3 regions of the Bradyrhizobium sp. SZCCHNR1098 genome follow, and region 1 is predicted to be linked to each of the others. Evidence: predicted binding sites of a transcription regulator. Region 1 holds the regulator's gene; each other region holds the start of a gene.

Region 1 (10,361 bases):
TGTATTCGGTGGCGCTGTCCGGCTTCGTCGAGGCGCGCGACGTCCGCGAGCGCAGCGATCGGATCGTGCTGCGCGTCGCCGCGATGGAGAGCCCGCGCAACGCCGCCACGATCGCGCGCGTGCGGCTCGCGGTGCGCAAGGGCACGGCGCCCGAGGTCGGCAGCTTCGTGCAGCTCAAGGCGCGGCTGCTGCCGCCGATGGCCCCGGTGCGGCCGGGATCCTACGACTTCGCGCGCGACATGTTCTTCCAGGGCATCGGCGCCTCCGGTTTCGTGATGGGCGCGATCACGACGGCGACGCCGCCGCAGGCCGCCGGCTTCGGCCTGGGCTATGCGGCGGCCATGCAGGGTCTGCGCGATGCGATCGACGCACGCATCCGTGCCCGCCTGACGGGCGATGAGCGCGCCATCGCCACCGCGCTGCTGACCGGCCGGCGCGACGCCATCACGCCCGATGTCAACGATGCGATGTTCGTCTCCGGCCTCGGCCACGTGCTGTCGATCTCAGGCTATCACATGGCCGTCGTCGCCGGCGTCGTGTTCTTCGCCGTGCGCGCGCTGCTTGCGCTGATCCCCGGCCTCACCATCAGCCATCCGATCAAGAAGTGGGCGGCCGCGGCGGCGCTGGTCGCGGCGGCGTTCTACCTGCTGCTGTCGGGCGCGGAGGTCGCGACGCAGAGATCGTTCTTCATGACGGCCGTGGTGCTGATCGCGGTCATGGTCGATCGCCGCGCCGTCACCTTCCGCACGCTCGCGGTCGCGGCGATGATCGTGCTGATCGCGGCACCCGAAGCGCTGGTGCATCCGAGCTTCCAGATGTCGTTCGCGGCGACGCTCGGTCTGGTCGCGCTGGTGCAGTTCGGCCTGCCCAAACTGTTTGCGACGCCGGACAGCTCCACGACGCAGCGCATCGCGCTGTGGGGCGGCCGCGAGCTTGCGATGCTGCTGCTGGCCTCGCTGATCGCGGGGCTTGCGACCACGCCCTATGCCGCGTTCCACTTCCATCGCGTCACGCCCTATGGCGTGCTCGCCAATCTCGCGGCGATGCCGGTGGTTTCGGTGCTGGTGATGCCCGCCGGACTGCTCGGCCTGCTGGCGGCGCCGTTCGGGCTCGACGGTCCCTGGTGGACGCTGATGGGCCTCGGCATCGACTGGATGATCGCGGTGACGCGCTGGGTGGCGGCGCTGCCCGGCGCGGTCGGGCGCATCCCGGGCTTCGGCATCGGTCCGCTGATCCTGGCCAGCCTCGGCGTCATCCTGATCGGCCTGCTGCGCACACCGCTGCGCTGGTCGGGCGCCGTCGGGCTCGCGGTGGCCACCGCGTGGGCCGCCACGACGCCTCTGCCCGACGTCCTGATCGCCGGCGACGGGCGCGCGGTGGCGGTGCGCGGCCGTGACGGACGTCTGCATGTGATGCGCACCGGCAAGGACGTGTTCGCCACCAAGGAGTGGCTCGCGGCCGACGCCGATGCCCGGCTGCCGGCGGATTCATCGCTCGCCGATGGCGTCTCCTGCGACGAGGCGGGCTGCGTGGTCGCGATGGTCGACGGCCGATTCGCCGCCTTGACCCTGCGCGCCGAGGCGCTCGACGATGATTGCGCCCGTGCCGCGCTGATCGTCACCGCGCGCGCCGCGCCGTCATCCTGCGCGGCGGCCGTCATCGATCGCCAGCGCCTGCAGCAGCAGGGCGCCTTGATGCTGGTGCAGCGGGGCACCGGCTTCTCCGTCACGCCGGTGCGCGCCGGCGGCACCGACCGCCCGTGGTGGCCGGCGCCCGCCGAGGCCGGCGAGTTCGACACGACGCTGACGCCGCGTGCGCCGGTGTCGCGGCTTCAGGACGCGACGCCGCCGGAGACGGAGCAGGGCGAGCAGGATTGAGCGCCGGACAGCTCGAACGTGCTGAGATGATACAACGTGCTGAGATGATACTCGGTGTCGTCGGGTCCATCGAACAGCGAGGGACCTTCGACCAGCGTGAACGCAGCGCCCGGATATCGTTGCCAGACGGCGATGTCATCAACCGTGACCGTTAGCCATCCGAACGGAAGCATGTAGCGGCCGGGCTCGGTGATCCGGTCGGCCTTGTTCCAATCGATCTTGTTGACCGCGGCGGCAAGCTCCCCCGGCACACAATGCCGGCCGAGGGATGTCGTTCCTATTCGATGCGATGCCGGAGCGTGAGGTTCGCCCGAAAGGACCTTGCGCTTGCAGAAACCAAATCTCCCCCGGCCGAAAGCTCGCTCATGACCGAGAGAAATGCGGACGCGCAGGCGCTCAGGTGATGCTGATGCGGCGAATCGGTGTGGCCTGCGAAGCCGGAACGTCCTCCGCCATGCCCGGGCGGCGTTCGGCCGGCTGCTTGCTGACCGGCAATTGTAGCACGGTGACGCGCTGGCCCTCGCAGAGCTGGGTCACCAGCACGTGGCGGCCGTCGGCGAATTCGATCGCGTCGTGATGGCGATCGGGGATGTGCGTCTCGATGCTGTTGAACTTCGCGACGCGCTCGCGGATCGTCCGGGTCCAGAGCCAGCGGCTGTCGTAGCGGACGTCCTCGACAAATGCCAACTCGGTGCCGGGCAGCATGCAGACTGCGACGGTCGGCTCGCTCTCGAGGGCGAAGCCGCGGGTGGCGGTGCCGCGAAACGTCGTCGAGATCAACGTCTCGCCGACCTTGGCGGGACGGGACGCAACCGCATGGAGGCTGTAGTCACACATCGGATCGCTCCTCGTTGAGAGATAGCCGACCCACGCTCCCCCCGGACAGGCGCAGGCCTCTATCAGAGTGGACATCGAGGAGATGTTAGCGCGCGCTTCACGGCAATTCTGCGCTGATCTGCACCGCGTGCGCCCGCGGGCGATCACAAGCGTTTGAGCATGCCGCGCTGCACATCCTGAGGTGCATTCGCGCGTGACCAATTTCGATCGGCGGAGAAGCGCGTGCGCTCGCCGCCGATCGACCGATCGCGTCCGCGATCAGTACTTGCGATACAGCCCGACCAGCTTGCCTTGGATCTTCACCCGGTTGGGCGGCAGGATGCGCACCTCGTAGGCGGTGTTGGCCGGCTCCAGCGCGATCGATGCGCCGCGGCGGCGGAAGCGCTTCAACGTCGCTTCCTCATCGTCGATCAGCGCTACCACGATGTCGCCGGTGTCGGCGGTCTCGTTGCGCTGGATCAGCGCCATGTCGCCGTCGAGGATGCCGGCATCGACCATGGAGTCGCCGCGCACCTCGAGCGCATAGTGATCGCCGTTGCCGAGCATGTCGGCGGGCACGCTGATGGTGTGGCTGCGCGTCTGTAGCGCCTCGATCGGGGTACCGGCGGCGATGCGGCCCATCACCGGCACCGCGACGGGGCGCTCGCCATCGTCCAGCGCGGGAGTGCTGGTGCGCACCTTGCCGAGATTGCCCTCGATCACCGATGGGGTGAAGCCGCGGCGGTTGTTGGCAGCCTGTGACAGCTCGGGCAGCTTGATCACCTCGATCGCGCGGGCGCGGTTGGGCAGCCGGCGGATAAAGCCGCGCTCCTCGAGCGCCGTGATCAGGCGATGAATGCCGGACTTCGAGCGCAGATCGAGCGCATCCTTCATCTCGTCGAAGGACGGCGGCACGCCGGCTTCCTTGAGCCGCTCGTTGATGAACCGCAGAAGTTCGTACTGTTTGCGCGTCAGCATCTCGACCTGGTCCCCAGTTTGTTGTCGTCCGAGTCCAGGAGCTGCGCCTTGAGCACAAACCGGCTGAGAGCGCCTTGGAGTCGGACCATCATCGCGTCGCCCGCAACATACTAAAAACAAATCATGAACGGACACTATATGTTCGATGTGTGTTCCGCAATCCTTAAATTGTAGTGAACGGACCGGGCTTTGCCGGGGGAAACGGCCTAGCTCGGCAGGCGCAGGATCTCGCACGGGCTGCCGGCGGCGGCCTTCGGCGCATACGCCCGCCGGATCACCAGCGCCTGCGAGAGCGCGAGATTGCCGAGCAGCGACGAATCCTGCTGCGTCACCGGCGTTGCGATCAGGGTGCCGTCGGCGCGCTCTTCGAGCTGCGCCCGCAGATAGTCCTCGCGCGAATCGTTCGCCCCGAGCTCGCGGCCGAGCAGGGCGGTCTCGCGTGGCATGCGAGCTTCGTCACGGCCGAGCAGCCGCCGAATCAGCGGCACCAGGAACAGGATGGCGCAGACATAGGACGACACCGGATTGCCGGGCAGTCCGATCACCCTCATGTCGCCGAGCCGTCCGTGCATCATCGGCTTGCCCGGCCGCATCGCGATCTTCCAGAACGCCATCTCGATGCCCTCGGCTTCGAGCGCCTGCTTGACGAGGTCGTGATCGCCGACCGAGGCGCCGCCGGTCGTGATCAGGATGTCGGCCTTGGCCTCGCGCGCCCGCCGGATCCCGGCGACCGTGGCCTCCATCGTATCCGCGGCGATGCCGAGATCGATCGGTGTCGCGCCCTCGCTGCGCACCAGCGCCCGCAGGGCGTAGCCGTTGGAATAGACGATCTGGCCCGGGCCGGGCGTCGAGCCCGGCATCACGAGCTCGTCGCCGGTGGCGAGCAGCGCCACCTTCGGCCGGCACCGCACCGGCAGTGCCGGATGATTCATGCTGGCCGCCAGCGACAGGTCGCGGTCGCTGAGCCGGCGGCCCGCCTTCAGCAGCACCATGCCCTGGTGGAAGTCGACGCCCGCGGGCCGAATGTGCCGGCCCTTGATCGCGGCCTCGGTGATGACGACGTGGCCATCTTCGGCGATCGTGTCCTCCTGGATCACCACCGCGTCGGCGCCCTCAGGGACAACGCCACCAGTGAAGATGCGCGCCGCCTCGCCGGGTCCGACCACGCGATCGAACGGCCGCCCCGCCGCGACCTCGCCGATCACCCTCAGCCGCACCTTGGCCTGGGCTGCGTCCGCCGCGCGTACGGCGTAGCCGTCCATCGCCGACATCGCCTCGGGCGGCTGCGTCCGCAGCGCCGCGAGGTCGCGGGCCAGGATGCGGTGATGGGCCTCGTCCAGCGTCACCAGCTCCTCGGCCAGCTCCTCGGCCAGCGGCTCGGCGCCGGCGAGCACGGCGGACAACGCATCGGACACCGGCATCAGGGCCATGAGAGTTCCTTCGGACGGAGACGGCAGATCGAATGAGTCGCCTTCTAACCGAACGCGCACGGCTCGGCCAAGGGCTCAGGCCGCTTCCTGCCTTCTGATCGTCTGATGTGGGCCGCGTCCGGGCCGCTGCCTCACGATCGCGCGAGAAAGTCTGCAATCAACCGCGTGACCTCCTGCGGACGTTCCAGGCTCGGCAGGTGCGCCGTTCCGGCCAGCTCATGTCCTGACCCGTTCGGCATTGTTGCGGCGAGCAGCCTGCTTCGCTGCTGGATGTGAGGAAAGTCCAAGTCCCCCCAGATGACGAGCGATGGCGCGACGATCTCCGCGAGGCGCGGGAAGGCTGGTGCCATATCGAGAGTCGCGCCGGTTGGCGGCGCGCGGAGTGCGGCGGCGTTCTTCTTCAGGAACGTCTCGCGTGGCTCGCCGGAGATGCGTCCCTCGCGCTGCAAGGGACCGTCGACCCACAGATGCGCCTTGATAGCGCTGACCCGATCCCAATCCTGTGCGGCCTCGGCAGCGGCCAACGACGCCGTTAGCGCCTTGATCTCCGGTGGATAGACCGGCTCCGGCGCGCCGCTGATCGAAGGTGCGATCAGCACCAGCGATGCCATACGTGACGGATGGCGAAGCGCGAAGTCGAGCGCGATGCGGCCTCCTTGCGAGCAGGCAATCAGCGTCGCCGGCCGCCCCGGCGCGAACGCGTCGACGACGGCGAGCAGGTCCTCGACCGGAGAATGAGCTTCCTCATAGGCGACCGTCTCACCAAATCCGCGCCGGTCATAGGCGATCGCCATATGCGTTGCCGCGACGCCCTCGATCTGCGCGCGCCACATGGAGCGGTCGAACACTGCGGCGTGCAGGAAGACGACAGGGTCTCCCTGGCCGGCAACCTCGGCGGCGAGCCGCGCGCGGCCGGAGCAGACGTGATGCAGAGAGTTCATTTTGAATGCTATCCCGCAGCTGCGCGACAGGCGGCGCGCTCGGTCGTGTGCAGGATATCCGCCACCATGTTCCGCAGCCAGACCGATGCTGCATCACGATCGAGCTGCAGCGGCCAGACCATCGAGACGGCCGGCAGCCGCAGCTTCAACGGCGCGGGACAGAGCGTCAGCCCAAATCGCGGCCCGTAGAGCTTTGCCATCCTGGTCGGTATCGTCGTGATCACCGGTGATGCGGCGACCGTCGCCAGCACGCTGAGGAATTCCGAGGAGGCCGAGACCACGTTGAGCTCGGTCCCGATCTCATCCAGCGCCGCCTCCAGACAGCCCTGCAGGCTGTTGGTCAGCGTCACCAGCGCGTGCGGAAGCGACAGATAGTCGGCGAGGCTGATCGGCGTTTTCATCGCGATGCGCTTTGGATTGTAGACGCAGCTCAGCGCCTGCTCGAACAGGAGCTGGGATCTGTGCCGCTGTGCGACGGCGTCGAAGCAGCCGACCGCGACATCCAAGGCTCCGTCGTCGAGCAGGCGATGCACTTCGTTACGCTCGGTCGGCCGGCTGAGAAGCCGCACGCCGGGCGCCGTTCGACGGAGCACCGCGGTGAGCTCGGGGATCAGCAGCAGCTCGACCTCACTTGAAAATCCCAGGCGGATGGTGCGCTGCTCGGTCGCCGGGTCGAACTCCGGTGCGGCATGCAGCGCTGCCTGCATCTGCCCCAGCGCCGCCCGAACCGGCCCGGCGAGCACCGCAGCCTTTGGCGTCGGCTGCATGACGGCGCCGACGCGGACGAACAGCTCGTCCTGCAGCAGCACGCGAAGCGTCGACAGCGTATGGCTCATCGCAGGCTGACCCACCTTGAGGCGTGCGGCCGCGCGCGTCACGCTGCGCTCCTGCATGAGCGCGTCGAACGCGACCAGCAGATTGAGGTCGAAGGAGCGAAGATCGAAGTGATCGATGGACTGCATGAGCTGGATCGATTTGAGGAATGTATGACCTAGCCCTAGATCTCGGCCCAGACAAGACCACCGTTCGGATCGAGGCCGCCAGACATGCAGGACATCACGACCTATCGCGTCGGAGACGCCACCATCACGAGGATCTTCGAGATCGGCCTCGATGCGGTCGAGGGAGAGTTTTTGTTTCCGGGCGTAGAAGCAGACAGCATCGTTCGGGAACGAGGCCAGGTGGGGCCGGGATCGGTCGATCCGCACATGGGATCGTTGCGCCTGAGCATCCATAGCTGGCTGGTGCGGACGCCGGAGCGGGTGGTCCTGATCGACACGGCCACCGGCAATGACAAGGAGCGGCCCGGCGCAGCAGTTCTGCATCGCTTGAACGAGCCGTTTCTCGACCGGCTGCGGGCGGCCGGCGTCGCCCCTGGCGATGTCGATCTCGTCCTGATGACGCATCTGCACGCGGATCATGTGGGGTGGAATACGCAGCTTGCCGATGGCCGTTGGACGCCGGTGTTTCCGAACGCCCGGTACGTTTTCTCAGGCCGCGAGCGCGCCTATCTGGCGGCACTGTCGGCCGCTGACGGCTCGGATGCCGCGATCAGGGATGCGGCCGGTCTCGGTCGCATGCTTCATCCGCCGCTGCCAGGGGTCTACGAAGACAGCGTGCTGCCGATCGTCGAGGCCGGCCTCGCGCGTGAGATCACGGTCGATGGCAGCGAGGTCGTGGATGGCTTCCGCTATCTGCCGAGCCCTGGTCACAGCATCGATCACGCCTGCATCAGTCTCACCTCGCGCGGCGAGCGCGCGCTGTTCTGGGGCGATGTGATGCATCATCCGCTGCAGGTCGCGCGTCCGGATTGGAACTCGGTCTATTGCGAATTTCCGGACGCGGCGCGGAGCTCACGCCAATGGGCGCTGAACCACGCCGCCGAGACCGGCTCCCTCGTGTTCACGACCCACTTCGCCGAGTCCTCGGCCGGGCGGATCAGCCGCGACGACGACCGGTTCGCGTGGCAGTTCGCCTGATCCGAGGTGACCATGACCGAGAACGCAACGTCCTCCTCGCGCATCGTTTCCGAGCGCCGCCTGATCGAAGGCCCGGTGTCCGACGTCCAGCTTCAGCTCATCAACAAGCGCCGGCATGACGTGCAACGGTTCTCGGCCGAGCGCACGCTGGTGATGATGCACGGCGCCACCTTTTCATCCGCCAGCCTGTTCGACGTCGCGGTTGGTGGCGCCTCCTTCATGGATGTCCTGGCGCAGGCCGGCTACGATGTCTGGGCCGTCGATGCGCGCGGCTATGGCGGCTCCAGCCGGCCGCCGGAGATGTCGCGGGGGGCCGAGGAGGGATCTCCATTGGTCAATGCGCGGACCGCCGTGGACGATTTCGGCGCGGCGGTGGACTTCATCTGCCGGCATCGCGACGTCCCGCGCGCCAACGTGCTCGGCATGTCCTGGGGCGCCACCGTCGCGGGCATGCTCGCGAGCGCGGCGAGCGCGAAGCTCGAGAAGCTGATCCTGGTGACGCCGCTCTGGCTGTCCAGCGAGCCGCTGCGCATCGACGCCGGCGGACCGCTCGGCGCCTATCGGATCGTCAGCCCGCGCGCGTTCGAGGCTGCGTGGCGCGGCGCCGCTCCGGAGCAGGCGCGGGACAAGCTGATTCCGGACGGCTGGTTCGAGTCCTGGGCGGAGGTGACGCTCGCGACCGATCCGGACTCGCCGTACCCCGGCGCGATCCGCGCGCCTTTGGGCGCGGTGCAGGACGTGCGCGAGCATTGGACTGTGGACCAGCCGATCTACGATCCCAGCACGATCAACTGCCCTGTTCTCGTGCTCTCGGCGGAATGGGATGTGGACGTCCGCTTCGACGTGGCGCACGACCTGTTCGTTCGTCTCGTGAGCGCGCCGTACAAGCGCCTGGTCGAGATCGGGCAGGGCACGCACATGATCCTGATGGAGCGGAATCGACGGCAGGCGTTCGATGCGGTGATCGGATTTCTGGACGAGCGCGTCGTGCCGGCGCGTTGATCGTCGCGCGGACGGCCTGCACCGCGTTAGAGCGGATGCCGAATCCAGACATTCGGCTCGACATAGGCGGCATGGTCGTGCTCGACCGACGCGAGCACGGGCACGAGAGCAGCGGGGACCTCGATCTCACCCGAGCGATCGAAGGTCACGCCGGTCCATTGCGACCACTCGGCGAGCGTGCCGACGATGGTCATCGAGCACGGCGCGATCTTGACGATCTCGCCACCGATGCCGAGGTGCGTGCGCAGCCAGGAATCGACCAATCGGCCGTCTTCGCGCCGCTGATCGAGATAGGCGCGCATCGGCGTCCGCGGCGCCAGATGTTTCTGGTTCGGTCGCACCGGCGCATACAGCTCGGCAAAACCTTTGGCGCGTGCGCAGCCTTTCAGAGCCGCGAGCATGGCGAGCGAGCTGCCGGGCACGCGCGCCTTCGGCAGCAGCGCAATCTCCAGCGCACTCATCGTCGTCGGCCGCCGTCCCAGCAGGCGGTCCTCGTGACCCCAGCGGATCACCTCGTCCCAGCCCGCATCCGGCAGCGTGCGGCGGCCGTCGATGCCGAAGGTGAAGGGGACGGCGAAGGCGCGCCCGACCACCTCGTCACCGGCGAGCGCCACGTAGGCGCAGTCCGCATATTGGTCGAACACTGGCGGATCATAGTACAACGTCGCCGTCCGGTCCTGCCGCATGAACTCCGGCCAGATGGCATCCAGCTCGGGCGAGAACACGCGCGGGATCAGGTCGGGCCGATCACGCAAACAGATGATGTCGAGGGGCATTCGGTTCTTCCGGGCCGCGGGGGCGTGCAGAGCGGACAGCTTAGGCGGTCGGGCCGTCTGCGACCAGCGGATGTGGCGGGAGACGGGCCGGATCGCTCCCTTGCCGGCGGTCGAATTTAGGATTCGCTTTTTCGGAAAAGTCTGCTATGCTGATTTGGTCCCGTGCTCGACAGGAGGGGCGCTTCGCGATCGTCACGGACGTGGAGTGCGGGATGCGGTGGCCGCGACGTGTCGCAGCGTGCCCTGATGGCGCGCGGACGAACGGCATGGCGCGGACGTGAAGTCGCGTGGTCCTGGCATCCCGAAGCTGATGCCAAGCCGGCGGGTGATGATGATCCCGACGGCGACGGTGGCCAACAAGCCGGGCACCGGGGAGATCGCGTATAAACGTGAAGACCATCGCGCAGGGAATGCCGGATGTCGGCTGGACCTGTGGTGACTGCCGCCTGCTTTTTTTCTGCAGGCGGGCCATGGGTTGCGGCCAGCAGCCCGGCATTCCCTGCGCCCTCCGATTGGAGGAGGGTGAGATGAGAGCGGCAAAGCTCGGGCACATCGTGTCGCG
Region 2 (10,361 bases), on a different contig from region 1:
CGCGCCTTGGCGAACGCATCATCGGAGCCTTGAAGTATCTTCTGCAGCGAGGCCAGCTCATCGGCCGTCGCCGGATTCGGCGATGCCAGCCGCGGATTGACCATGGCGCGCTCGAGGTTCAGCTTTTCCGGCAGCCGCAACATGGCGGCCAGCAGCTGCGTATCACGGCCTGCCGTCCCCGCGGCCTGCAGCGAGGTCAGCTGCTGCCAGGCGAACAACATGGTTGCGAGCAGGCCGATGACGGCCCCGAGCAGCAAAGAGAGCAGGAAGACTTGACGAATGCGCACGATCGACCTCGCTGGACAGCAGCCTGAGGTCCGGATAGCAGCGAGGGCTTCAATTTGGAGTTAATGAATCCTGTCCCTTACTCCCGAAACGACTACTCATTAGGACAATCATTGGCAGCTAATAGCGATTCGCGGGTTCCACTGCAGAACAATCTCAATAGTCGACTTTCACGAGATAGAGGCCTTCCGGCGGCGCGACGACGCCACAGGCGGCGCGATTGCGCGCGGCGAGCGCGGCAGCGAGATCATCGGCGCTCCAGCGGCCCTGCCCGACCCACACCAGCGAGCCAACCATCGAGCGCACCTGGCTGTGCAGATAGGAGCGTGCGGAGGTGAGAATGGTGACCGCATCGCCGTCCCTGACGACGTCGAGCCGATCGAGCGTCTTCTCCGGCGATTTTGCCTGACATTCCGTGTCGCGGAAAGTCGTGAAATCATGCTTGCCGATCAGCCGCTGGGCCGCCGCGTGCATCGCGTCCGAGTCGAGCCGCTGCGGCACGCGCCAGACGCGGCCGACCTCGAGCGCGAGATTGGAGCGGCGGTTGACGATGCGATAGCGATAGTGCCGCCTGCGGGCGGAGAAGCGTGCTTCGAAGGTGTCGGGAACGATCTCGGCGTCGAGCACCGCGATCGGGTTGGGCCGCAGATGCGCGTTGAGCGCGTCGCGCAATTTGTCGGGCCGGAATTCTTTCTCAACGTCGCAATGCGCGACCTGACCGGTGGCGTGGACGCCGGCATCGGTGCGCCCCGAGCCATGCACCCGGGTCGGCACGCCACAGGTCGCCTGCACCGCCGCTTCGAGCGCGCCCTGCACCGACGGCAAGGTCGCCTGCAGTTGCCAGCCGCAGTACGGCGCGCCGTCATATTCGATGGTGAGCTTGTAGCGGGGCATCTGACCCGATCGAGTTTTGCCGTCATTGCCGGGCTCGACCCGGCAATCCATCCCTGGACGAAGCTTGTTCTTGAGATGGATGCGCGGGTCAAGCCCGCGCATGACGAGATGAGGTGGTCAGCCGAAACGCAGGCCCGGCGCGATACGGGTGCCGCGCAGGAAATCCGCGGCCTTCATGGGACCCTTGCCGGCGCGCTGTAGCTCGGTGACGCGGATGGCGCCGTCGGCGCAGGCGATGGTGAGCTGCTCGTCAAGAACGGCGCCCGGCTCGCCCCCGCCGTCGGCAAGCGCGCAGCGCAGGATCTTCAAGCGGACCGCTTCGCCATCAAGCGTGAACTCACTCCAGGCGCCAGGAAATGGCGACAGGCCGTGGATGTGCCGCAGCACCGCGTGGGCCGGCTTCGTCCAGTCGATCCGCGCCTCGGCCTTCTCGATCTTGGCGGCGTAGGTGACGCCTTCCTCTGCCTGCTTCGTCAGCGTCAGCCCGCCGCGCTCCAGCGCCGCCATCGCGCGCACCATGAGATCGGCGCCGATCCGCGACAGGCGGTCGTGCAGATCGGACGCCGTCATCGCGTCGGTGATCGCAAGGCGCTCGGCCATCGCGACATCGCCGGTGTCGAGCCCGACATCCATCTTCATCACCATGACGCCGGACTCGGCATCACCCGCCATGATCGCGCGGTTGATAGGCGCGGCACCGCGCCAGCGCGGCAGCAGGGAAGCGTGGAGATTGTAGCAGCCGAGCTTGGGCGCATCGAGAATGGCTTGAGGAAGGATCATGCCGTAGGCGACGACCACGGCCGCATCGGCCTGATGAGCCTGAAACTCGGCCAAGGCCTCCTCGGTCTTCAGCGTCTTCGGCGTGAACACGGCAATGCCGAGCCGGCGCGCCTCGGTCTCGACCGGCGTCGGCTGCAGCGCGAGGCCGCGGCGGCCGCCGGGTTTCGGCGCGCGCGTATAGACCGCCGCGATCTCGTGGCCGTGGCCGGCGAGTTCGAGCAGGGTCGGCACGGCGAAATCCGGCGTGCCCATGAAGATCAGGCGAAGCGGCATCTGGTGGAAGATCCTGCATTGCCGAATCCTCCGCGTCATGGCCGGGCTTGTCCCGGCCATCCACGTCGAGCTGCCTGTAACGCGCGGCGAGACGTGGATGCCCGGGTCAAGCCCGGGCATGACGGAGGAGAGAGTTGATCGTTACTCGCTGGCGCGCTTGGCGGCCTTGGTGAACTTCTTCATCACGCGGTCGCGCTTCAGCTTCGACAGATAGTCGATGAACAGCACGCCGTTGAGATGATCGATCTCATGCTGGATGCAGGTGGCGTAGAGCCCCTCGGCATCCTCCTCGCGGACCACCCCGTCGAGATCGGTGAAGCGCACGCGAACGCGTGCCGGCCGCTCGACCTCCTCGTAATATTCTGGGATCGACAGGCAGCCTTCCTCGTAGACCGACAGCTCGTCCGACTTGGCGATGATCTCGGGATTGATGAAGACGCGCGGCTCGCGCTTGCCCTCCCCGTTGGCATCGGGCTTGGCCAGATCCATGGTGATGACGCGCAGCGGCTGCGCGACCTGGATCGCTGCGAGCCCGATGCCCGGCGCGTCGTACATGGTCTGGAACATGTCGTCGACCAGCTGCCGGATCTCCAGCGTGACCTTCTCGACCGGCTTGGACACCAGCCGCAACTGCCGGTCCGGCAGGATGATGATTTCTCTTAGGGACATGGCGCGCGATTTAAGCCGCGGAACCGGCGCGGTCAATGTGATGGCTCGCGGTTAAGACTTAACTAACCATGAATTTCAACGTTTCGTTAACCATGATTCTTAACGTGCCCTTAACCATAATTGTTCTCTCTTCGTTCGCGAGCTTGCGCGAATCGGATAGACGGGGGTGATGACCGTCAGCCAATCCCTCAATCCTGTCGTCGTCATCATCGGCGACCTGCCCATCAGGGCGAGCGATGCGCTGATCGGATTCGGCGTACTGGTGCTGCTGCTGCTCGTGATCATCGCGGCCGCCGTGGCCCGCTCCGGACGGCGCGGCGCGGAGCTCGCCGCCCAGCAGGCGATGCGGGCTGACGAGATCGAACAACGGTTCGGCGAGATGATCCGCGTCCAGAGCGAGGCCTCCGGCCGGGTCGACGCGATGGCCCAGTTGCTCGCCGGCCGTCAGGTGGACCTGGCCCGCAGCGTGAACGAACGGCTCGATGCGGTCACCCACCGCGTCGGACAGTCGATGGAGCAGAGTACGCGCCACACAATGGATAGTCTGCGCGTGCTGCACGAGCGCCTCGGCATCATCGACAACGCCCACCGTGATCTCAGCGAGCTGACGACGCAAGTGACGACCTTGCGCGACGTCCTCGCCAACAAACAGTCGCGCGGCGCCTTCGGCCAGGCGCGCATGGAGGCGATCGTCCAGGACGGGCTTCCGAAGGGCAGCTACGCGTTTCAGCACACGCTCGCCAGCGGCAAGCGGCCCGACTGCGTCGTGTTCCTGCCCGATTCGCGACCGCTGTGCATCGACGCCAAGTTTCCGCTGGAAGCCGTGACCGCACTGCACGACGCCGTGACCGAGGAGGAGAAGCGCGCCGCGGCGCAGCGGCTGCGCACCGACGTGCTCCGCCACGTCAATGACATTGCCGAGAAGTACCTCGTGGTCGGCGAGACGCAGGACACGGCGCTGATGTTCGTGCCGTCGGAATCGGTCTATGCCGAGATCCATGACGGCTTCGATGACGTGATCCAGCGAGCCTATCGCGCGCGCGTCGTGCTGGTGTCGCCATCGCTGCTGATGCTCGCGATCCAGGTCATGCAGCAGATCATGAAGGATGCGCGCATCCGCGACGCCGCCGACCAGATCCGCAACGAGGTGATCCATCTCGGCGACGATCTCGGCCGCCTGCGCGAGCGCGTGCTCAAACTGCAGAAGCATTTCGGCGATGTCGGCGAGGACATCCGCCAGATCCTCATTTCCGCCGACAAGATCGAGAAGCGCGCCGCCCGCATCGAGGAGCTCGATTTCAGCAAGCAGGATTCGCCGGTGGACTCACCACGCATCGCGCCGGTTACCGGCACGACGCCGGATCTGTTTCCGCTGGCGGGACGCGTGCAGGTGGGGGAGTGATGGTGGCGTCGCGAAGGCCGTTCAAATCTGCTACCACCCGCCCATGACCGCACCTGACGCCGCTTCCGAGATCCCTGCTGCCGCTCCAAAGCCCGGCGCTGCCAAACCCGCCCCCACCTGGCGCGAGAGCATGGCCGTCTACTTGCAGCCGCGCGTGCTCGTGGTGCTGTTCCTCGGCTTCTCGTCGGGACTGCCGCTGGCGTTGTCCGGCTCGACGCTTCAGATCTGGATGCGTGAGCTCGGCGTCGATCTCGGCACGATCGGGCTGTTCGCCCTCGTCGGAACGCCTTACACGCTGAAATTCCTCTGGGCGCCGCTGGTGGACGCGCTGCACGTGCCGCTGCTCACGCGCGCGTTTGGACGGCGGCGCGGCTGGCTGGTGTTCGCACAGCTGCTCTTGATCGGCGCCATCCTGCTGCTGGCGCTCACCGATCCGGCACATGCGCCGTTCATGGTGGCGCTGGCCGCGCTGCTGGTCGCCGCGATGTCGGCGACCCAGGACATCGTGGTCGATGCCTTCCGCGTCGAGAGCCTGCCGGAGAGCGAGCAGGCCGCGGGCATGGCGGCGTATGTCGCCGCCTATCGCATCGGCATGCTGGTCTCGACCGCCGGCGCACTGGTGGTGGTCAGTGCGTTCGAGAACTCGGGGCTGACGCGTCCGTCGTCCTGGATGTGGGGCTATGTTGCGATGGCCGGACTGGTGCTGATCGGCACGATCACGGCCCTCGCGGCGACCGAGCCGGCTCAGTCGCAGCAGGCGGAGGCCGCGATGGGTGCGGACACCGCGCTCACCCGCGTGATGCATGCGGCTGCCGGAGCCTTCGTCGAGTTCCTCGGCCGACGTGATGCGCTCACGGCGCTCGCCTTCGTCGTGCTGTTCAAGTTCACCGACGCCTTCTCCGGCACGATGACCGCGCCGTTCGTGATCGATCTCGGCTTCAGCAAGGTCGACTACGCCGCGATTGTGAAAGGCGTGGGCCTCGCCGCGACGCTCGCCGGCGGCTTTGCCGGCGGCTTCGTCGCGCGACGCTATTCGCTCGCGACGAGTCTCTGGATCGGCGGCATGGTGCAGGCGCTGGCGAACCTCTCGTTCTCCTGGCTTGCGATCGTCGGAGTCAATCAATGGGCACTGGCGCTGGCGATCTCGGCGGAAAACTTCACCAGCGCGGTCGGCACCGTGATCTTCGTCGCCTATCTCTCCGCGCTGTGTCAGAACCCGCTGCACACCGCCACCCAATATGCACTGCTGACCGCGCTCGCCGCGGTCGGGCGCACCTATTTGTCGTCAGGCGCCGGCTACGTGGCGAAGGCGACCGGCTGGCCGCTGTTCTTCGTGATCTGCGTGCTGGTCGCGATCCCGAGCCTCGTGCTGCTCGCCTGGCTGCAGCGGCGCGGACATTTCGACCAGTTGGGGCCAGTGAAGGTGTAGCTGCCGCCTCACATTCAACCGTCGTCGCCCGCCACCGGGTGTCGTCTTCGACGAGCCCGATGACAGGCTCCGACGGGTGACCCAGTATTGCGGAGACGTCAGCCATCGAGCGAGCAGCCGCGGGGTACTGGATCGCCCGGTCGAGCCGGGCGCTGACAGCGGAAAGTCAGGACGCCGCGCTCGCGTGGACGGCCCAATCAGGTCTCACCGCTTCACCAAGCTCCACTTGGTCACGACCGCCTCGCTCATCTGCCCCGCATCCTGGGCGCAGGCGATCTCGTCGACCTTGACCGCGATCTGCTTGCCGAGCAGACCCTTGAGCTGCGACGCCTGCGCCGTGTTCGCGGTGACGAGCTGGAACGTCTCCGGGCCGGTCTCCAGATTGCACAGCCCGCTCGGCGGCGGCAGGCGGCGCGGCTCGCTCGTGATCTGATAGGCGGCGGACGGCTGGCCCGGCTTGCCGCCTTTGAGCTTCAGTGCGGTCAGCTCGCCCGACAGCACGTCGCCGGCATTGAGCGGACGCCCCGCCTTCTGCGCCGCCTCGCTTTGCTGCGCCAGCACTGACGGCGCCGAGAGCGCCGCCAGAATCGCGCCCAAAGCCAGCCGTTTGCCGAATCCGCGTTTCGTCATCATTCCACTTCCGTCTGTGCTTAGAACAAGGTCCGCTGCCGCATCGCGGCCGAGAGCGTGCCTTCGTCGAGATAGTCGAGCTCGCCGCCGACCGGCACACCATGTGCCAGCCGCGTGACCTTGACGTTCGCCTCCTGCAGGAGGTCGGTGATGTAGTGCGCGGTGGTCTGGCCGTCGACCGTCGCATTCAAAGCGAGGATGATCTCGGACACCTCGGGCGCATGCGCGCGCTGCACCAGTGCATCGATGGTGAGATCCTGCGGGCCGACGCCATCGAGCGGCGACAGCGTGCCGCCGAGCACGTGATAGCGGCCGTTGGAGGCCTTGGCGCGCTCCAGCGCCCAGAGGTCGGCGACGTCGGCGACGACGACGATCATCGCGGGATCGCGACGCGGATCGGTGCACACAGTGCACGGGCTTTGCGTATCGATGTTGCCGCAGGTCTTGCAGACCTGGATGCGATCGATCGCGACCTGCAGCGCCGAGGCAAGCGGCACCATCAGCGCCTCGCGCTTCTTGATCAGATGCAGTGCGGCGCGCCGCGCCGAGCGCGGCCCGAGGCCGGGCAGGCGCGCAAGCAATTGGATCAGGCGTTCGATCTCGGGACCGGCGACGGCCATCAGTTCACGAATGTCATCAGGTCAACTAACCGAAACCGAAGCCCGGCGGCAGGCCGAGCTTGCCGGTGATGGCCTGCATCTTCTCCTGCATCGCGGCTTCAGCCTTGCGGCGCGCATCGCCATGCGCGGTGACCAGCAGGTCCTCCAGGATCTCGGCCTCCTCCGGCTTGAGCAGCGACGGATCGATCTTGATGCTCTTCACGTCCATCTTGGCGGTCATGCGCACGGCAACCAGACCGCCGCCCGAGATGCCCTCGACCTCGACGTTGCCGAGTTCCTCCTGCATCTCCTGCATCTTCGTCTGCAGCTGCGCCGCCTGTTTCATCATGCCGAGAAAGTCAGCCATCGGAGCACCTCATCATTAGCCATCTTGTTGAGCATGATCTCCGCGCAAACGCCTTTGGCGTTTGTCGCGAGGAAAACCGGTTTCCACTTTTCCGGATCATGCTCTAGAAATCATCATCGTCGGACTCGTCAGGCGGCTCGACAGCACTGGCGTCCGATTCGGGCGGCTCGGGGGCGAGCCGGCGCACTTCGACCACCTTGGTGCCCGGGAACCGCGCCAGGATCTCCTGCACGCGCGGATCGGCCTCCGCCGCCGCCTCGCGCTCGCTCTTGGCGCGCAGATTCTGCTCGCGCAAGGTCGCCTGGCCTGGCTCGTTGGAAACGATCACCGTCCAGCGCCGGCCGGTCCAGTCCTCCAGCTTGCGCCCGAGGTCCGAGACAAGCGAGCGCTGCGCCGTCCGTTCCAGCGCGATCTCCAGCCGTCCCTCCTCGAAGCGGACCAGCCGCACGTCCATCTCGAGCGCGCTCTTGGTGATCAGGTCACGATTCTTGCCGGCCAGCGCGACGAGTTCCTGAAAGCTCCCTATGCGCAGTGCGGGCTGGTCCTGTGATGCCGGCGACGGCTGCGATGACATCGCCTGCGGGCGCATCGAACCGCCGACCGCGGCGAGCGTCGGGCCTTGCGCGCGCGGCGCCTGCATCGGCGCCGACGTCATCACAGGCGGCGCCCCCGCGCTCATGCCGGATGCCGGCGCAGGGCGCGCCCCGCCGCCGTTCGTGACGATCGGCGAGCCACCACCGCTCTGCTCGATCATACGAATGGCTTCGTCGGGCGTCGGCAGATCGGCCGCGTAGGCGATGCGCACCAGCACCATTTCCGCCGCTGCAGCCGGGCGCGTCGCGCCTTGCGTCTCCGCAATGCCCTTCAGCAGCATCTGCCACATCCGCGACAGCACCCGCATCGACAGCTTGGTGGCGAAGTCGCGCGCGCGCAGCCGCTCGGTCTCGCTGAAGGCGACGTTGTCGGCCGTCGCCGGCACGACCTTCACCCGGGTGACGAAGTTCACGAACTCGGCCAGATCCGACAGCACGACCACGGGGTCGGCGCCGACGTCATATTGCTCGCGGAATTCCTTGAAGGCGGCGGCGATGTCGCCGCTGGCGAGATGGTGGAACAGGTCGATCACGCGGGTGCGGTCGGCGAGGCCCAGCATCTGACGGACGTCATCGGCGCGGACTTCGCCGGCGCTGTGCGCGATCGCCTGATCGAGCAGCGACAACGAATCGCGCACCGAGCCTTCGGCGGCGCGCGCGATGATGCCGAGCGCCTCGGGTTCGATCGTCACGCCTTCCTTGGTCGCGATGCCCTGGAGATGCTTCATCAGCACCTCGGCCTCGACCCGGCGCAGATCGAAGCGCTGACAGCGCGACAGCACCGTGACCGGCACCTTGCGGATCTCGGTGGTGGCGAACACGAACTTGGCGTGCTCCGGCGGCTCCTCCAGCGTCTTCAGGAAGGCGTTGAACGCCGCCGTCGACAGCATGTGGACTTCGTCGATGATGTAGACCTTGTAGCGCGCGCTGGCCGGCGCATAGCGGACGCTGTCATTGATCTGGCGGACGTCGTCGACGCCGGTATGGGACGCCGCGTCCATCTCGAGGATGTCCATGTGCCGGCTTTCCATGATCGCCTGGCAATGGGTGCCGAGCACCGGCATGTGGATGGTCGGCCCCTTCACCGAGCCGTCCGGCAGCTCGTAATTCAATGCGCGGGCGAGAATGCGGGCGGTGGTCGTCTTGCCGACGCCGCGGACGCCGGTCAGAATCCAGGCCTGCGGAATCCGGCCGGTCTCGAACGCGTTCGAGACCGTGCGCACCACGGCCTCCTGGCCGATCAGATCTGCGAAGCTGGCGGGGCGGTATTTGCGCGCCAGCACCCGGTAGGGCTTGGCGGGAGCGTCGGCGCTGTCAGGCGGAACAGGTGGGGCGCCAGCGTCGGTCATCGAGCGATCCGCAAGTGAGTATTCCAGGCCGGCATCGATCGCGATCGTCGACGCAATCAGCCGGAGCGCGGTCGAGCGCCCGCCCTGCGCGGGGTCCCCGCCATCTTTGCGCGATTCGCTCGAGAAAACAGGTAGGAGACTGACGAGCGACCCGATCCGGACCTCGTTAGGGCTGCTTCCTTCCGGACCTGACCCGGTTGGCGAGTGGCTCGTCCACCGCCAATCTCCCGCTGCCTATTTGGGGCCAAACGGTCCGGAAAGCAAGCGCGAGCTTCGCCGGGGCGGCCCACCGCCCCGCGGGCTTGTGCCGCAGCTCGGAAAGGCTTTAGGTGCCGTCGAATTCCCCGCCAGACCGTCCGCCAGGAACCGCCGCATGCCCGAATCAGCCTGGTCGCTGCATCCGCAACTTGCGAAGGATACGATCGACATTGGCGACCTGCCGCTGTCCCGCGTGCTGGTGATCAAGGACGCGAACTATCCTTGGCTGCTGGTGGTGCCGCGCCGCGAGGGCGCGGTCGAGATCATCGATCTCGACGAGGTCGCGCAGGCGCAGCTGATGACCGAGATCACGCGGGTGTCGCGCGCGCTCAAGGAGATCACCAAATGCGACAAGCTCAACGTCGCCGCGCTCGGCAACATGGTGCCGCAGTTGCACGTCCACATCATCGCGCGACGCACAAGTGACGTGGCCTGGCCGCGACCGGTGTGGGGCGCCGCGCCGCCTGTGCCGCACGATGCGCAGGAGGTGCAGCAGTTCATCAGCGCTGTCAGGCGCAAGATCTGGTTAGGGTAAGAGATGTCGCCATTCGACTTGTTTCCGCTCGGCAAGCCGGCCTTCGTCAGCCATCCAATCGATCGCGCCGCCCATCTGCGCTTCCATGATGACAAGCTGATCGCCTTCGAGAGCAATCCCTCGACGCGCGCCTATGTCGTGCACCGCGATTCGCTGGTGCTGAAGCGCGACGGCGACCAGCTGCGCGCGCTGCTGTCGATCGACGAGGCGCTGAAGTTCGGTGCCAATCCGGGAACGATCTTCCTCGGGCTGCAGGACGGCGCGGCCGTGTTCGGCATGGGCATCTCGCCGGCCGCCG
Region 3 (10,361 bases), 110 kb from region 1:
CGTAACCGACCAGTATGACGGCACGGTCAGCGTGTTCGACCTGGCGAGCCTGCAGCCGCTCCAGCGCATCAATGTCGGCGACTATCCCGAGGGCATCGAGGCGACGGCCGACGGCCGGCGTGTCATCGTCGCCAATTGGGAGAGCAACATCCTGAGCGTCATCGACGTGGCCGCACTGAAGGTCACAGGGGAGATCAAGGTCGGCAACGGCCCGCGCGCGTTCGGCGCGTTCCTGCGGCGGTGAAGCAGGTCCGCCGATTGCGGGAATGGAGTTGCATCTGCAGCCTCCGTCATTGCGAGCGCAGCTCGCAATGACGCGGGGAGGTATCGAGGCTCGTCGTTATCCCTGCATGTCGCCGGCGCTGATGCAGGCTACGAATCTCGTCTGGCGGGCACCACCAACCGTTCCACGATCTCGTCCATCCGGGTGAACAGCATCTCCGGCTGGTGGTCGCGCAGCGCCTGCTCCGCGGCATAGCCCCATGTCACCGCACCGAAGGCGATGCCGGCGGCGCGCGCAGCCTCGATGTCGCGGGTCTCGTCGCCGATCGCGATGACCTGGGCCGGGTCGACGCGCAGCCGCTTCAGCACCCGGCGAAACTTCCGTGCCTTGCCGAACACCGAGGCCGAGCAATCGAAATCGGCGAACAGACCGGCGCGCGATCCGAGCTTCTGCCGCGCATTGGCCTCGCTGTCCGACGAGACCAATGCGAGCATGGTGCCGTTCGCGGCAAGGGTGTCGAGCATGATGTCGACGCCTGCAAACAGCGGGATGCTTGCTGCGTGCGCCGTCTTCAGCCGGCGCACGTGGCGCGCGATCAAGGGCAGCTTCCAGCGCGGCACCTGAAGGAAATCGAGGATCTCACGGGTCGAGGCATGGCGCAGCCCGTCGATGTCCTGCTCCTCGACCTGACGAAAGCGGTACCGCACGGCGACGGCATTCACGTGGGTGCGAAACCACGGGAAGCTGTCGGCGAGCGTGCCGTCGAGATCGAAGATGACGAGGGAATATGGCATCGCGCGGGGTGAGCGTGGCGAGGGGCTGATGATCGTCGAGGCGTGTCGTCCTGCGACAGCCCTGGGCCATAGCAATGGGAGGGGCGGCGCGCAATGAGATGCGACCCTTGCGTGTCGCAGCTCCATGGTGACGTTCGACGATCAGGGGTTGAACATGTTGTGATGTGCACCTGGAAATAACGCGGTCTATGATCCCGATGCGCCGGCGGATCAGGGTCTGCCTGCCCGATTTGATCGAATTTGTTTTTATCATTCAAGCCAGAGAGATTTCACATGGCCCTCAACAAGGTTGCTGCAGCGTATCTGTCCTACTTCGCCTATATCGACGACGCGCTCGATGTGGTTCAGCCGAGCGATTTCGTGACGATGCTGAAGTCCGTCCCGTCGGGCGCGGCGAACGGTCCGTGGTCGCTCGTCTGGGGCCCGGCGGTCAACAACGGCGTGCTCGCCTATGTCGCGCAAGGCAGCGACGGCAGCTACGCGCTGGCGTTCCGCGGCACCGATGTCGACGGCTCGGTCGGCGGTGCCTTCGAGAACGTGCTCGCCGACGTCGATGCAGTCTTCCAGGTGCCGTGGCTGTATCCGCAGCAGGCCGGCTCGCCGCTGCAGATCAGTGCCGGGATCAACGATGCGCTGGCGCTGGTCATCGCGCTCACCGATCCCGCGACGGACCTGTCGCTGCTCGACTATCTGCGCGGCCTTGCGGCCAAGCAGAATCTGCAACTGATGGTGACCGGGCACAGCCTGGGTGGCGCGCTCGCCGTGGTGGCGACGGCGTGGCTGCAGGATCAACTGCCGAAGCTGAACTCGTCGCTGAAGTTCACGCTGTGGCCGCACACCTTCGCGGCTCCGACCATGTGGAACGCGGGCTTCGCGACCACCTTCGCGAAGGCCTATACCTACTATGCGGCGGTCAACAGCAACGACATCGTGCCGATGGGATGGGCCAATCTGAAAGGGATTCTCGTCACCTATGCGCCGCCGGCGCCGGTCCTGAAGGACACCAACTACTACTCGATCTACAAGCCGCTTGAGATCCTCAGCGCAACGATCCCGACCTATACGTCGATCGGGCCGAGCAATCCGGACCTGTTCACGATCACGCCGATCGTGGAGACGAACGATTCCTGGACCGCAGAAGCCGGCTACATGCATTCCATGCAGTTGCAGTATTTTCCGCATGCGACCGGCACGAAGGCGCCGCCGCTGCCGGGTGTCACCAAGACCGGTGTGGCGCGGCCGCGGGCGGTCGCCGTCGCAGCCTGAGCGCCGCAGAGCAGCCTTTGCGGGGCTGGGTTCGCTCAGTCCTGCAAGGGGGGTCTTGATGCGGCGGCCGATCAACCTTTCGTCACGATTTTTGTGAGTGGGCGCTGCAGGAACGCCTGGCGCTGTGCGGTCGTTGACCCCGCACAGAAGCAAGGAGAGACACATGCAACGCACGCTCAAGATGGCCGCGCTGGCCGCCGCCACGCTGGTGCTCGGCACCGCCGCCGCATCCGCGCAGGGCTATGCCCGCTACGGCGACTCGATGGCCTGGGTGCCGCCGACACAGGGCAACGAGTCCGAGCCGCTGTATGACGCCGCGCCGGCGCCGGCCTACGCGCGCGGTCCGGTGACCTGGGGCACAACGACCTGGGGCCACGGCTACAACGGCACCAACCATCCGACCCCTGGCTCGACCCAGGGCGATGTCGGTCCGTCCGGCAACAACAACGGCACGCTGACCGGTGTCTACCGGCAGTGGTAGCCGCCATCTCGCGTTAGACGTTAGGCGATCAAACCCGCCGCTCGACAAGAGCGGCGGGTTTGTCGTGTCGGACGGGTTCGCTGCGCGTGTCGGCGATGTCACGAAGCCATTGGATCACGAGGTCGCGCGAAGGTGAGCGTCGCGTTGTGTCGCACGATTGTTGTGGGGACCGGCGGAACCTTGGATGGATCGATATCGTTTGTTCTCCGAGAATTAGGAACGAAGGAGCAAGTTCATGACGCGCACGTTTGGATTCGCCGCGCTGACCGCCGTCACGCTCGTGGCCGGCACCGCTGCGGCCTCGGCCGGCGAATACGGCCCGGGCGGCTACGGCTATGGTGGCCAGGTCACCAGCACCTACGCCTACCGCGATTCCTTCGCCTGGGCGCCGGGGCCGGTCTATGAGGAAGGCTACGTCGCGGTCGCGCCGGGCCCGTATGACGGCCCTGGCTGGGGCACCGGCTACAACGGCACCAACCATCCGACACCGAGCTCGACCCAGGGCGACGTCGGCCCGGGCGGCAACAACAACGGCACGCGCAGCGGATATTATCGCCAGTGGTAATCTGAGTTCGTTGTGGAAACATCGAGCCCGCCGCTCTGTAGAGAGTGGCGGGCTTTGCTGTGATGAACCGGTATCGACCACATGCGTCATTGCGAGGAGCGCGATGCAATCCAGAATCGCGTACGCGGCCCTGGATTGCTTCGCTTCGCTCGCAACGACGATCGATAAAAGGGAATTGAGGGCAACTACTCCGCCGCCTCGCTGGCTGCGCCGCGGCTGCGCTTCTTCGGCTTGGCTGACTTCTCCAGCACCGGCTTGAGGAACTGCCCGGTGTAGCTGCGCGGCGCCTTGACGATGTCCTCCGGCGGGCCCCAGGCGACGATCTCGCCGCCGCCGTCGCCGCCTTCGGGGCCGAGATCGATGACCCAGTCGGCGGTCTTGATAACCTCGAGATTGTGCTCGATCACCACCACCGAATTGCCCTGCGCGACCAGCTCGTGCAGCACCTCCAGCAGCTTCTTGACGTCGTGGAAGTGCAGGCCGGTGGTCGGCTCGTCCAGGATGTAGAGCGTGCGGCCGGTGGCGCGCTTGGACAGCTCCTTGGCGAGCTTGACGCGCTGGGCCTCGCCGCCGGACAGCGTGGTGGCCTGCTGGCCGACGTGGATGTAGTCGAGGCCGACGCGGCGCAGCGTCTCGAAGGTGTCGCGCACGCGCGGCACCGCCTTGAAGAATTCGGCGGCTTCCTCGACGGTCATGTCGAGCACGTCGGCGATCGACTTGCCCTTGAACAGCACGTCGAGCGTCTCGCGGTTGTAGCGCTTGCCCTTGCAGACGTCGCAGGTGACGTAGACGTCGGGCAAAAAGTGCATCTCGATCTTGATAACGCCGTCGCCCTGGCAGGCCTCGCAGCGGCCGCCCTTGACGTTGAAGGAGAAGCGGCCGGGCTCATAGCCGCGCGCCTTCGATTCCGGCAGGCCGGCGAACCATTCGCGGATCGGGGTGAATGCGCCGGTATAGGTCGCGGGGTTGGAGCGCGGGGTGCGGCCGATCGGCGACTGGTCGATGTCGATGATCTTGTCGATGTGCTCCAGGCCCTCGATGCGGTCGTGCGGCGCGGCGGCCTCGTTGGCGCCGTTGAGCTTGCGCGCGATCGCCTTGTAGAGTGTGTCGACCAGCAAGGTCGACTTGCCGCCGCCGGAGACGCCGGTGATCGCCGTGAACAGGCCGAGCGGGATCTCGGCCGAGACGTTCTTTAAGTTATTGCCGCGGGCGTTGACGACCTTGATGGTGCGGCGATGGTTCGGCGGCCGCCGCTCGGGCACCTCGACCTCGAGCTCGCCGGTGAGATATTTGCCGGTCAGCGACGCCGGATTGCGCATGATCTCGGCCGGCGTGCCCTCGGCGACGATGTTGCCGCCATGGGTGCCGGCGCCGGGGCCGATGTCGAGCACGTAGTCGGCGAGGCGAATGGCATCCTCGTCATGCTCGACCACGATCACGGTGTTGCCGAGGTCGCGCAGCCGCTTCAGCGTGTCGAGCAGGCGGGCGTTGTCGCGCTGGTGCAGGCCGATCGACGGCTCGTCGAGCACGTAGAGCACGCCGGTCAGCCCCGAGCCGATCTGCGACGCCAGGCGGATGCGCTGGCTCTCGCCGCCCGACAAGGTGCCGGAGGAGCGCGCCAGGGTCAGATAGTTCAAGCCGACGTCGAGCAGGAAGGTCAGGCGGTCGCGGATCTCCTTGAGGATGCGGGTGGCGATCTCGGTCTGCTGCGCGTTGAGCTGCTTCGGCACCTCGGCGAACCATTCGCCGGCAGCCCTGACGCTGAGCTCGGAGATCTCGCCGATGTGCTTGCCGGCGACCTTGACGCACAGCGCCTCGGGCTTCAGCCGGAAGCCGTTGCAGCCGGCGCAGGGCACGTCGTTGAAGTACTTGCCGAGCTCCTCGCGCGCCCATTCGCTCTCGGTCTCGCGGAAGCGGCGCTCGATATTGGTGATGACGCCCTCGAACGGCTTCTTGGTGTCGTAGGCGCGGACGCCGTCCTCATAGGTGAACTTGATCTCGTCGTCGCCGGAGCCGTGCAGCAGCGCGTTCTGCGTCTTCTTCGGCAGGTCCTTCCACTTGGTGTCGAGCGTGAACTTGTAGAACTTGCCGAGCGCTGTCAGCGTCTGCAGGTAATAGGGCGAGGACGACTTGGCCCAGGGCGCGATCGCGCCCTTGCGCAGGGTGACGTCCTTGTCGGGGATGACGAGATCAGCATCGACGTGCTGCTCGACACCGAGGCCGCCGCATTCCGGGCAGGCGCCGTAGGGATTGTTGAACGAGAACAGCCGCGGCTCGATCTCGGGAATGGTGAAACCGGAGACTGGGCAGGCGAACTTCTCCGAGAACAGGATGCGCTCGGGCCCGCTCTTGTCATGGATTTTTGCGGTCTTCTTGTCGGACTTCTTGTCGTCGGCTGCGGCCGGCGCGTCGGCATATTCGATCACCGCCAGCCCCTCCGCGAGCTTCAGCGCGGTCTCGAAGCTTTCCGCCAGGCGCTGGCCGATGTCGGGGCGCACCACGATGCGGTCGACGACGACGTCGATGTCGTGCGGGAACTTCTTGTCGAGCGTGGGCACCTCGGCGAGCTCGTGGAAGGTGCCGTCGATCTTGACGCGCTGAAAGCCCTTCTTGAGATATTCTGCCAGCTCCTTCTTGTACTCGCCCTTGCGTCCGCGCACGACCGGGGCCAGCAGATAGAGGCGGGTGCCCTCGGGCAGCGCCAGCACGCGGTCGACCATCTGCGACACGGTCTGGCTTTCGATCGGCAGGCCCGTGGCCGGGGAGTAGGGCACGCCGACGCGCGCCCAGAGCAGCCGCATGTAGTCGTGGATCTCGGTGACCGTGCCGACGGTGGAGCGCGGGTTCTTCGATGTCGTCTTCTGCTCGATCGAGATCGCCGGCGACAGGCCGTCGATCTGGTCGACATCAGGCTTCTGCATCATCTCCAGGAACTGGCGGGCATAGGCCGACAGCGATTCGACGTAGCGGCGCTGGCCCTCGGCATAGATCGTATCGAAGGCGAGCGAGGACTTGCCGGAACCGGACAGGCCGGTGAAGACCACGAGCCTGTCGCGCGGGATCTCGACGTCGATGTTCTTGAGGTTGTGCTCGCGGGCGCCGCGGATCGTGATCGCCCGCAGGCTCGACTGGTTGGCTTGCGCGCGCTGCTTGGCCTTGAGCACTTCATCCATGACGATCGTCCCACGGCGCAGAGTCGCGCCATCGTTGCAGGCGCGTTCGCCGGAAGCCGGCCATCGGACGCCAGAGGGAAAAGGTATCGTCGGAACGTAGGAAGAACGGGAATGGATTTCCAGTGCCGTCAGCGAATCATCAACAATGCGCTCAGGGAATGGCAGCGAATGGCAGGAGGCGGACCGGTTCCGTCGGCCGCGTCGAGAGCCCAAAGAGTCGAGAGCCCAAAAGAAAAGACCTCCGCTCTCGTCGAGCGGAGGCCTTGTGCGTTGGCCCGGAGGGCGACGTTCTTAGAAGTGGTAGTTCACGCCGACCTGGACGGAGTGCAGGTTCAGAGTGCCCGAAGCGATATTGTTGGCGAAGTAGTTCTCGCTGCCGAGGCTCTTGTAAAGGTATTCGCCCTTCAGCGACCACTGCGGCGCGAACATGTATTCGAGGCCAGCGCCAACCGTCCAGCCGCTGTGGAACTTCGTGTCCGAGACCGAAGTGCCAAGGAAGGTGTTGGTCAGCTTGTTCTCAGCCCAAGCGTAACCGCCGGTGGCGTACACCAGGGTCGGGCCGAAGGCATAACCAATGCGGCCACGAACGCTGCCGGTGTCCTGGATCTTGGTGTTGAACGTGCCCAGGAAGCCGGGGATCACGCCGTCGCCGCTCTTGATGCTGGCCCAGGCCGCATCAGCTTCGAGACCGAACACGATGGCGCCCTGCTGCCAGTTGTAGCCGATGGTGCCGCCGGCGAGGCCGCCATCCGGACCATTGTCTTCAACGGTGGCGTAGCCGCCCATGGCACCGATGTAGAAACCGGTCCAGGTCAGCACAGGCGCGGCAACCGGCGCCTTGGTGTAGGTCGGGCGCGCAGCGAGGTCTGCGGCGGCAGCGGGAGCGGCCAGGGCGGCCAAAGCCACGGTCGCGAGCAGGATCTTCTTCATTCCAGTCTCCAGTTTATTCCTAGCAGTCCGCATCGCACCGAAAGCTTTACGCACGAAACAGACTCACCCGTTCAAGTTGACGCGGTTCCTATAGCCCGGTTCCGTGCGGATTGCCGTCACCCCGAAGACACACTCGCGGCCAAACCGCGTTTTTACGGGCGGCTCCAGAAAGCCTAAGTTACTCAATTACTTGGTTCCGAGTGTTGCAGGGCGGCAAAGGCGGCTCCTGAGCAACAAAAAGGCCGGCTTACGCCGGCCTTTGGAACTTTCGATTGTCGAACGGATCGATCAGTATTTGGCGACAACCGGGCCGCCGAAGCGGTAGTTCAGGCGCGCCGTGAACAGGTCGACGTCCTGCTTGATGGTGTCGGTCTGGGTGAAGACCGCGCCACGGAACGGGACGTTCGTGTTGCCCATGAACAGGTGGTCATACTCGAAGCCGACCGACCAGCCCGGCGAGAAGGCGTATTCGACGCCAGCGCCGACGGACGCGCCCCACTTGTGCACGGTCGTGGTGGCCAGCACGGTGTTGATCACGCCGGAAAAGATCTCGTACTTGGTGTCGGTGACGGCCGCGCCGCCCTTGGCGTAGAGCAGGACATTGTCGAAGGAATAGCCGATCTGGCCGGTGAACAGGCCGAAGGCGCTGAGCTTGGTGCGGTTGCGATCGGGCGCGAACACCGGGCTGACGTTGTTGCCGGTGAGGTCGGCCCAGTTGCCCTGCGCCTCGAGGCCGAACACGACCGAGCCCATCTGCCAGCGATAGCCGAACTGACCGCCGATCGTGCCGCCGGTGGCGTTATGGCAGCCCTCGGCTGGGCCATTCACGAGCGTCCAGCAATTGCGGCTCGTGCCATAGCCGCCGTTGATGCCAAGGTAGAAGCCGCCCCAGTCGTTGATGGCGACCATCATCGGCGGCGCCTTCGTATAGGGACGTGCCGCCATGTCGGCCGCCGAAGCGGACGTGGCCGTTGCGATGCCGACGAGCGCCGTCGTGATCACAAACAACTTCTTCATCAAATTCTCCCCCGGGAGGTTGGAATGACAAGCGATGGGCAAGTCATACACAGGGCATCCCGGCGAGGCTGTAACGCGCCCGCCACAGAAACGAAAAAGCGTTATAAATCATATATTTAGCACAAAAACGCCGCGACGCTGCCGGGCTGTTGACACGAAAAAGGCCGGCGCGAGGGCCGGCCTTTCCGAATGCGTGCGAGCGGCGGCTTTTTTCAGTAGCGCGTGCCCATCGGCGCCCCGAATCGATAGTTCACCCGGACGGTCGCCATGTCGATGTCCTGCTTGATGGTATCGACGCGCGACAGCACGGTTGCGGTGGCCGGGAAGCTGATGTCGCGCGAGCCCATGAACAGGTGGTCGTACTCGACGGCGACCGACCAGTTCGGCGCGAAGCCGAACTCGACGCCCGTGCCGACGGTGCCGCCCCAGCGGGTCTCACTGGCCGAATCCAGCAGCGTGCCGACCGGGAAGGGCGCAGCCGCATTCGCCGTGCCAGTGTATTTGTTGTGGGTGACGGCGGCGCCGCCCTTCACGTACCAGAGCACGTTGCCCCAGGCGTAGCCGACCTGGCCGGTGAACAGGCCGATCGCATCGGTCTTGGTGTTGTTGGTGATGCCCGCAGCCAGCGCCGCCGTGCTCGCATTGGACGACTTCAGGTCGGTCCAGTTGCCCTGGGCCTCGACGCCGAACACCCAGCTCGCCGCCTGCCAGCGATAGCCGACCTGGCCGCCGATGAGGCCGCTCGAGGCGTTGTGGCAGCCTTCGGACTGGGTCGGCACGACCGGCACGCCGCCGACGCGATTGAGCGTCCAGCAATTGTGGCTCCAGTCGGCGCCGCCATTGACGCCGAGGTAGAATCCGGCCCAGTTCGGCAGCGGCGTGACATAGGCCGGCGGCGGCGCCTTGCTGTAAGGGCGCGTCGCGAAGTCGGCCGCTGAGGCCGGCGCCAGCCCCAGCGCCGCGGCGCTTGCGGTCAAGATCAAGGTCGTCTTCTGCATTCGTCTCTCCCCAGTCCCAATACACCACGCTCCGGATCCCTCCGATCCGGGCCCACGCGAAGGTGGCCTGTTGCTGATTGTAGGAGAGACTGCTTTCTAAACTCGTGATCGGGAGCAGGCGCGTGGCGGGATGTGCCGAACGTACTTAAGCGCTGGTAAAGATCGCGACCGGTCGTGCAGATCGCAGAGCTGTCCCGAGGCGCGAGTGAGCGCTTGGCGCGTCAGACCCTCGACTGCCAGTCCTCGAGGGTCAGCGCTTGGAAAAGTCAGTGCTTGGATACGACGGGGCCGCCCCAGCGATAGTTCACGCGGACCGTCGCCATGTCGACGTCCTGGCCGACCGCATCGGTCCGGCCCGCGGCTCCACCGGGTACGCCCGAGAAGCCCAGGGTGCGGTTGCCCATGAACAGGTGCTCGTATTCGGCTGCGACCGACCAGTTCTTGGCGAAGCCGACCTCGACGCCGGTGCCGACAGCCGCACCCCAGCGCGTGGCGCTGGACTGGTCGAGCACACCGCCAGTTGCCGTGGACAGGCCGTTGTACTTCTCACCCGCAACCGCGGCGCCGCCCTTCACGTACCAGAGCACGTTGTTCCAGGAATAGCCGATCTGGCCGGTGAGCAAGCCGATCCCATTGATCTTGGTCTGGTTGGTCACGGGCGGGACGAACTGGCTGGTGTTGCTGCCCTTGAGGTTGGCCCAGTTTCCCTGGCCTTCGACGCCGAACACCCAGCCGCCAGCCTGCCAGCGATAGCCGATCTGGCCGCCAGCCAGCGCGCCGGTCGCATCATGGCAGCCTTCCGCGTTGGTTGCGGCCACACCGGCGAAGCTGACCTTGTTGGTCCAGCAGGTGCGGGCCGATGCGCCACCGGCATTCAGGCCGATATAGAAGCCACTCCAATCATAGATCGTCGT

The links. The regulator LexA, encoded in region 1, represses DNA repair genes until DNA is damaged. The targets are predictions, from matches to a motif close to TGTTCNNNNTGTGTTCNG.
Region 2: QX135_RS24095 (DNA recombination protein RmuC) is a predicted target of LexA. The motif match lies at 3,023-3,040, and genes of this name have one in related genera.
Region 3: uvrA (excinuclease ABC subunit UvrA) is a predicted target of LexA. The motif match lies at 6,593-6,610, and genes of this name have one in related genera.

The regions. Positions count from the first base shown of each region.
Region 1 is NZ_JAUEXY010000007.1:133,123-143,483, forward strand. It holds gene QX135_RS16795 (ComEC/Rec2 family competence protein) at 1-1,877, shown strand, start outside; gene QX135_RS16800 (hypothetical protein) at 1,832-2,050, opposite strand; gene QX135_RS16805 (hypothetical protein) at 2,274-2,714, opposite strand; gene lexA (transcriptional repressor LexA) at 2,973-3,671, opposite strand; gene glp (gephyrin-like molybdotransferase Glp) at 3,878-5,101, opposite strand; gene QX135_RS16820 (alpha/beta hydrolase) at 5,233-6,042, opposite strand; gene QX135_RS16825 (LysR family transcriptional regulator) at 6,051-7,004, opposite strand; gene QX135_RS16830 (MBL fold metallo-hydrolase) at 7,089-8,021, shown strand; gene QX135_RS16835 (alpha/beta hydrolase) at 8,034-9,023, shown strand; gene QX135_RS16840 (hypothetical protein) at 9,050-9,709, opposite strand.
Region 2 is NZ_JAUEXY010000012.1:76,837-87,197, reverse strand. It holds gene QX135_RS24115 (HAMP domain-containing methyl-accepting chemotaxis protein) at 1-287, opposite strand, end outside; gene truA (tRNA pseudouridine(38-40) synthase TruA) at 442-1,179, opposite strand; gene fmt (methionyl-tRNA formyltransferase) at 1,297-2,232, opposite strand; gene def (peptide deformylase) at 2,374-2,901, opposite strand; gene QX135_RS24095 (DNA recombination protein RmuC) at 3,071-4,303, shown strand; gene QX135_RS24090 (AmpG family muropeptide MFS transporter) at 4,347-5,732, shown strand; gene QX135_RS24085 (hypothetical protein) at 5,937-6,362, opposite strand; gene recR (recombination mediator RecR) at 6,383-6,982, opposite strand; gene QX135_RS24075 (YbaB/EbfC family nucleoid-associated protein) at 7,008-7,328, opposite strand; gene QX135_RS24070 (DNA polymerase III subunit gamma/tau) at 7,432-9,270, opposite strand; RNA gene ffs (signal recognition particle sRNA small type) at 9,402-9,498, opposite strand; gene QX135_RS24060 (HIT family protein) at 9,644-10,063, shown strand; gene nudC (NAD(+) diphosphatase) at 10,067-10,361, shown strand, end outside.
Region 3 is NZ_JAUEXY010000007.1:243,055-253,415, forward strand. It holds gene QX135_RS17330 (cytochrome D1 domain-containing protein) at 1-244, shown strand, start outside; gene QX135_RS17335 (HAD hydrolase-like protein) at 373-1,017, opposite strand; gene QX135_RS17340 (lipase family protein) at 1,291-2,283, shown strand; gene QX135_RS17345 (hypothetical protein) at 2,447-2,764, shown strand; gene QX135_RS17350 (hypothetical protein) at 3,000-3,329, shown strand; gene uvrA (excinuclease ABC subunit UvrA) at 3,515-6,502, opposite strand; gene QX135_RS17360 (porin family protein) at 6,794-7,432, opposite strand; gene QX135_RS17365 (outer membrane protein) at 7,721-8,449, opposite strand; gene QX135_RS17370 (outer membrane protein) at 8,662-9,447, opposite strand; gene QX135_RS17375 (outer membrane protein) at 9,714-10,361, opposite strand, start outside.